2 linked regions of the Salinivibrio kushneri genome follow. The protein of the gene in region 1 interacts with the protein of each later gene in a pairwise test. Links are inferred from orthologs where the notes say so. Each region holds a gene or a part of one and is shown in the gene's direction. Other genes may lie near its edges. The genes, in order: N8M53_RS04420 and N8M53_RS11540.

Region 1 (3,037 bases):
ACTGCGCAAAGAAGAGGATTCTGGTAAAGTAGTGCTTCTTGACCGGCGCATTATCACCCGTAGATATGGCCAATCCTTACTCGACTCGCTACCACCCTTTAAACGCGTGATCGAACCTTAAACTGACGAGTTAACATGCTGGAACTGATTGACCTCTCTACTTTAGTTATTCTGGGGCTGACTGCTTTTGTCGCTGGATTTATTGATGCGGTCGCTGGCGGCGGCGGCATGCTCACTGTGCCTGCTCTATTATCACTCGGCCTGCCGCCGCATGTTGCCTTGGGGACTAATAAGCTGGCCGCGACCTTTGCGTCGAGCACCGCTGCCTTCACCTACTATAAAAAGCGCCTATTTTCTCCCTTGTTTTGGCAACATGCATTTTGGGGCACCTTAATTGGCGCCACGGCCGGCACCCTGCTGGTGGACGTTTTGAGCACCGAGTGGCTCGAAAAAGCGATACCGATCGTGGTATTGGTGGCCGCGGTGTATACCATCTGGCACCCACACCCAAAGGGGGATAACAACCAACTACCCACACGTTGCCCCAAATTGCCGATAAAACAATGGAGTCAGGGTTTATCTCTTGGCTTTTACGACGGGGTGGCAGGTCCAGGAACCGGTGCGTTTTGGACCGTGTCGACCATGTCGCTCTATCGGATGAATATCTTGCTATCCTCTGGGTTGGCAAAGGCGATGAACTTTACCAGTAACTTCACCTCACTGGTGGCGTTCGCGCTATTAGGCCATGTGAGCTGGGCGCTGGGCTTAACCATGGGCGCGTGTCTTATGCTGGGCGCCTTTATTGGCGCGCACTCAGCAATCCGATTTGGCAGCCGCTTTATACGTCCGATTTTTATTACCGCCGTGGTTATTTTAGCGGGCAAACTTGCCGTTGATGCGTGGTTTTAGCCCTCAATAAAAGAGAACGACACCATGAAAGCGCAAATCGATGCAATGGCTCAACATTTAGACCAACTTGCTGTTCAAGCGGCAGAGGTCGACCGGCGTCGCGGTGAAGCCAAAGCACCTTTATTTGCCACACCGCTTTTTCACTGCAAAGGTAAGCTGTTAACACCTTGTGTTAATGAAGCGCAAGCCTTATTGGAGGTGATGCGCCGCGACCATCAACAAGGCGTGCTAACGGATGCGCGTGCCACCCATATTTGCGAAACCTTATTAGCGCAAATCACTGCACTGCAACGTGAGCTTGCAACCCAACCTTTACGTAAGCAAGAACAGGCGCGGCGTGGCCCTCGTCGCCAGTCGATCGGTGAGCTTTATCAAGACTTGGCCAAACACCAAGATTGGGAAAGGCGTCTCGCCGACAAGCTCCGCGACGCCAACGCCAGCGTAGACATGGCCTCAAGTCCTGCTGTGCGGCAACAATACCAAAAACAGGTCCTAGCACTTGAGCAGCGCCTTGCACGGTGCACCAAAGCCCGAGAACGTATTGAAACCACTATTACTTACCGGGAAAAGCGATAACGTAAGGAGCGAATGTGCTACCACTGATATACCACCCCATTTACTCTGATTTTCCGCTTCCCGAGGGTCACCGTTATCCACTGCAAAAGTACCGGCTACTTTTTGAGCGCTTGCAAGCACTTGCCTTGCCGGTTGAGTTTTACCGGCCAAGCGCCGCACAAAGAGAGGTCATTGACGCCATTCATGACCCCGCCTATGTAAGTCAATTACTCGAGGGAAGCTTGCCTTTGGTAAAAATGCGTCGTATTGGGTTTCCTTGGAGCGAGTCGCTAATAAAACGCAGTTTAACCTCTCTGGGCGGCACCACATTAACGGTGGATCAGGCATTGCGCACGGGTCTGGCTATTCACCTTACTGGCGGTTACCACCATGCCCACTATGATTTTGGCAGTGGCTTTTGCTTATTTAACGACTTGATGATTGCCGCCCGTCATGCGCTCACTCAACCGGGGATAGAGACGGTAATGATCGTCGATTGTGATGTTCACCACGGTGACGGCACCGCCGCGCTGGCCTCCTCACATCCAGATATTGTGACCTTTTCCGTCCACTGTGAGAAAAACTTTCCCTCGCGAAAACCATCATCAACGCTTGATTTACCCCTCCCGATTGGCACCCAAGATAACGACTATCTTGATGCCTTTTTGCCTTTACTCGACCTTGCACTGGCTCAGCACCGCCCCGACATGGTGATCTATGACGCTGGCGTCGACGTTCATAAAGACGATGCATTGGGGTATTTGTCACTCAGCACTGAGGGCATTTTTCAACGCGACACAGGCGTGCTATCACGGTGTGCCGCCCACCAGATCCCCGTCGCTGCGGTCATTGGAGGTGGTTATCATGACACCCACGACCAGCTGATCCCGCTGCACGAACAACTCATCCAAGCCGCGATCACCCACTTTCCCGACTTTTCAGCCAGCCTGGAGGCATCATGACTGACTCACACCCTTCCTCGTCAAAAGCACTCGAAGAGGCACCCGACGACGTAAAACTCGCCGTTGATCTTATCTATTTACTTGAAAGCCATGAAATTGACACCGACACAGCCCTATCCGCAATCGATATCGTTAAACGTGACCTGCTGACAAAGAAAGCCGCGTCACCCAACGAATAAGTCACCTTTATCTACCCATTCGGGCAGAGTGGTTGGAGATTCAGTGCGATGAGTCAACGGCAATATGAGGCATTGATCACATTTCGTTCAGCGCGCAATAAAACAATATTTAATCAAAAAATACGGAATAATATGCGAAAGTCGCCGAGATGACTGCTTTAACATCAAGTAATTAGCGTGCAAAGCATTACATTCTGGTTACAGTTTTTAGTGCTATTATTAACACTTAATGCCGTTCAAAAAACCAACAAATCAATAATCATCTAGTGTTTTGTCTCACAAATATCGGTATTATCCGGCGTGCTCCACTCAGTGTATTGATGTGCTAAGACATCAATATCGCTGGCAACGGCGCACTCTGGCAACAGCCGAGCATGGATTCAAAATGCTGTTGCAGATCCAACATCGCGCGTCATAGCGAGCCAGATTTTT
Region 2 (3,140 bases), 1.6 Mb from region 1 along the record:
GCCCTGGTGGTACATCCGTCATATAGTTGTGTTTACTGGTTATCTTTATCGAAAGCTTCTCGGTAATGGTGGAAGCCAGAGTGACGGCGCCTTCCACGCTGGTATTACTGCCACCTGATATCACTATGCTTCTCCCCTCTAAGCTAACACTGTCGACCAGTTGCCATTCTCCTTTGGCCTGTGCCCGAATCACTGGCTCGCGAACCGAGTACGGCATGATGAGATCATCATCGTCGATTTCATCAAGGTTGGGGCGCTGGTAGCGATACCCTGGCCCCACTTCCGTGCTGAGTTGGAATGTGTCACTTTGCCTCCATTGGTGGCCAAGCCCTGTGGCCAACATAAAGTCATCATAGTAAGGACCATAGCGATCTGCGACATAGGTAGCGTTCAGTAAGACATAGCTACGCGCGCTAATACCACGGTTTGCTTGGGTTTCTAATTCTGTTTTACGTTTATCTTCCTCACCATCTTTTTCCACTTGTAGCACGCTCGCGCTGGCTTGATAACGTGTTTGTTCGCCATCATATTGACCATTTACTTCCCCGTTGACTGTTTGTGAATCGGCATTGCCGCTTAACTGTTGCAGCCCTAGAGACAAATCACTTTGCCAAGGGGACGGCGTGGCCTCCGTTGCGTTGCACAAAGGGATATATAATGTGGACATCACAAGGAAGAGAGACAGCACTTTCATCGTGAATCACCTGTTGACAATATCGCGCCTTATCCTAGGTGCATGGGCTCCCTCAGCCGTCAAATTTCCGTTAAAATCGCGGCGACTTCTTCAGCGTTGGGAAAAAAATGCTGCGTGGGGCAGCGTCTTGCGAGGACAGCGGGTATAATGACCCCCAGTAGCAATAGGTGAGTTTTTATGGCAGACAATCGTAAACCCGCAAAAGATCAGCAAGTCGCTAACCTTAAAGTGCCCCCACATTCCATCGAAGCCGAGCAGTCTGTGCTGGGTGGCTTGATGTTGGATAACGAGCGCTGGGATGCGGTTGCGGAAAAAGTGGTTGGCCATGACTTTTACAGCCGTCCGCATCGATTGATTTATGAGTCTACCAAGTCTTTGCTCGATGAAGGCAAGCCACTGGACTTGATCACCCTGTCTGAGCATTTAGAAAAAGGCGGACATTTGGATGATGTCGGTGGGTTTGCCTATCTCGCAGAGTTGGCGAAAAACACGCCAAGCGCAGCGAATATTGTCGCTTATGCGGACATTGTCCGCGAACGTGCTATGGTTCGTAACCTGATTGGGGTTGCCAATGAAATTGCGGACGCCGGCTATGATACTCAAGGGCGTACGTCAGAAGATCTGCTCGATATGGCAGAGAGCAAGGTGTTTGCGATTGCCGAGTCACGCACCAGCGAGACAGAAGGGCCGCAGCATATTGATTCTGTGCTCAGCAAAACCCTTGAGCGTATCGAAGAGCTCTTTAAAACTCCGCAAGATGGAGTTACTGGGGTTTCGACCGGTTTTACCGACCTCAATAAAAAAACGGCAGGTTTGCAACCGTCCGACTTAGTGATCGTTGCCGCGCGCCCCTCGATGGGTAAAACCACCTTTGCGATGAACCTGTGTGAAAACGCAGCGATGGATCAAGAAAAGCCGGTACTCATTTTCTCGCTCGAGATGCCAGCGGAACAGCTGATGATGCGTATGTTGGCCTCGCTATCACGGGTCGACCAAACCAAGATCCGAACCGGCCAGCTTGATGATGAAGACTGGGCGCGTATTTCCTCATCGATGGGGATCTTGATGCAGAAAAAGAATATGTACATCGATGACAGCTCCGGCCTGACGCCCACCGATGTGCGCTCGCGAGCGCGTCGAGTCGCGCGTGAGCATGGAGGAGTGAGCATGATCATGGTCGACTACCTGCAGCTGATGCGAGTGCCTGGTTTACAAGAAAACCGAACCCTTGAAATTGCCGAAATTTCCCGCTCGCTCAAAGCGCTCGCCAAAGAGCTGAACGTGCCAGTGGTGGCGCTATCACAGCTCAACCGTTCGTTGGAGCAGCGCGCAGACAAACGCCCGGTGAACTCCGACTTGCGTGAATCGGGCGCCATTGAGCAGGATGCTGACTTGATCATGTTTATTTACCGTGACGAAGTCTATAACCCGGAAAGTGCGATGAAAGGGATTGCAGAAATCCTGATTGGTAAGCAGCGTAACGGCCCGATTGGCTCGGTGCGACTGACGTTCCAAGGCCAGTATTCGCGATTTGATAATTATGCAGGACCGGCGTTTGATGACGAGTAATCCTTTTATCATGACCAATGCGGCCAAAGCCGTTATCGATCCGGAGGCGATGGTACACAACATCCAGGTGATGCGTCGCCAAGCCCCCCACAGCAACGTCATGACAGTGGTTAAATCTGATGGTTACGGGCATGGTTTGGTCTCAGTGGCCACCACCCTTGCGCCATATAGCGATGCTTTTGGGGTGGCGCGGATTGAAGAAGCATTGACGTTACGTCAGGCTGGTATCAACTTGCCTATTGTCTTGCTGGAAGGCTTCTATGAAGCTGACGAGCTCCCGCTATTGGTTGAACACCAGCTGACCGCCACTGTGCACTGTGACGAACAAGTCACCATGTTGACTCACGCGGCACTGAGTGAGCCTTTACCCGTGTGGCTTAAAGTCGACTCAGGCATGCACCGCTTAGGTTTTCAGCCTGAGCAAGTGCCCGAAGCACTCGCCGCCCTGAAAGCCTGTGACAACGTGGCGCCAGACATCGGCTTTCTCAGTCATTTTGGTTGTGCCGATGAAATGGATAACCCCATTACGCAAGCGCAAATAGACACTTTTACAAAGGTGACGGAAGGGCTGCCTGGTGAACGCTCACTGGCGGCGTCGTCGGGAACCTTGTTTTGGCCGCAAAGTCATTTTGATTGGGTGCGCCCCGGCATTTGCCTATATGGCATTTCGTCGCGGATTGAACTGACGGGTGAACAGCTGGGCTTGAAACCGGCGATGCGCTTAACGTCACGTGTTATGGCCGTTCGTAAGCTAAAAGCTGGGGAGCCCGTGGGATATGGCGCTCGGTGGCGAACTGAGCGCGATACCCTGATTGGTGTGATAGCCATCGGGTATGGCGATGGCTATCCACGGCTGGCGCCTGATGGCACGCCAGTG

What was found.
Region 2: the proteins of N8M53_RS04420 (region 1) and N8M53_RS11540 interact in binary tests that used the Escherichia coli proteins (3 or more experiments, as listed by UniProt). The link is inferred for Salinivibrio kushneri from one-to-one orthologs.

Annotation. Positions count from the first base shown.
Region 1 is NZ_CP114588.1:898,007-901,043, reverse strand. Bases 2-2,709 are described here. They hold N8M53_RS04420 (primosomal replication protein), read left to right. Parts: upstream 2-933; coding sequence 934-1,485; downstream 1,486-2,709. Other genes in these bases: N8M53_RS04410 (DUF2496 domain-containing protein), read left to right, coding at 2,423-2,605; N8M53_RS04415 (histone deacetylase), read left to right, coding at 1,500-2,426; N8M53_RS04425 (sulfite exporter TauE/SafE family protein), read left to right, coding at 136-909; dinG (ATP-dependent DNA helicase DinG), read left to right, coding at 2-121. Outside these bases: more of dinG, read left to right, coding at 1-1. UniProt on the Escherichia coli protein: Involved in the restart of stalled replication forks, which reloads the replicative helicase (DnaB) on sites other than the origin of replication.
Region 2 is NZ_CP114588.1:2,512,182-2,515,321, reverse strand. Bases 257-3,067 are described here. They hold N8M53_RS11540 (replicative DNA helicase), read left to right. Parts: upstream 257-871; coding sequence 872-2,263; downstream 2,264-3,067. Other genes in these bases: alr (alanine racemase), read left to right, coding at 2,253-3,067; N8M53_RS11545 (DUF481 domain-containing protein), read right to left, coding at 257-694. Outside these bases: more of N8M53_RS11545, read right to left, coding at 1-256; more of alr, read left to right, coding at 3,068-3,140. UniProt on the Escherichia coli protein: The main replicative DNA helicase, it participates in initiation and elongation during chromosome replication. Travels ahead of the DNA replisome, separating dsDNA into templates for DNA synthesis.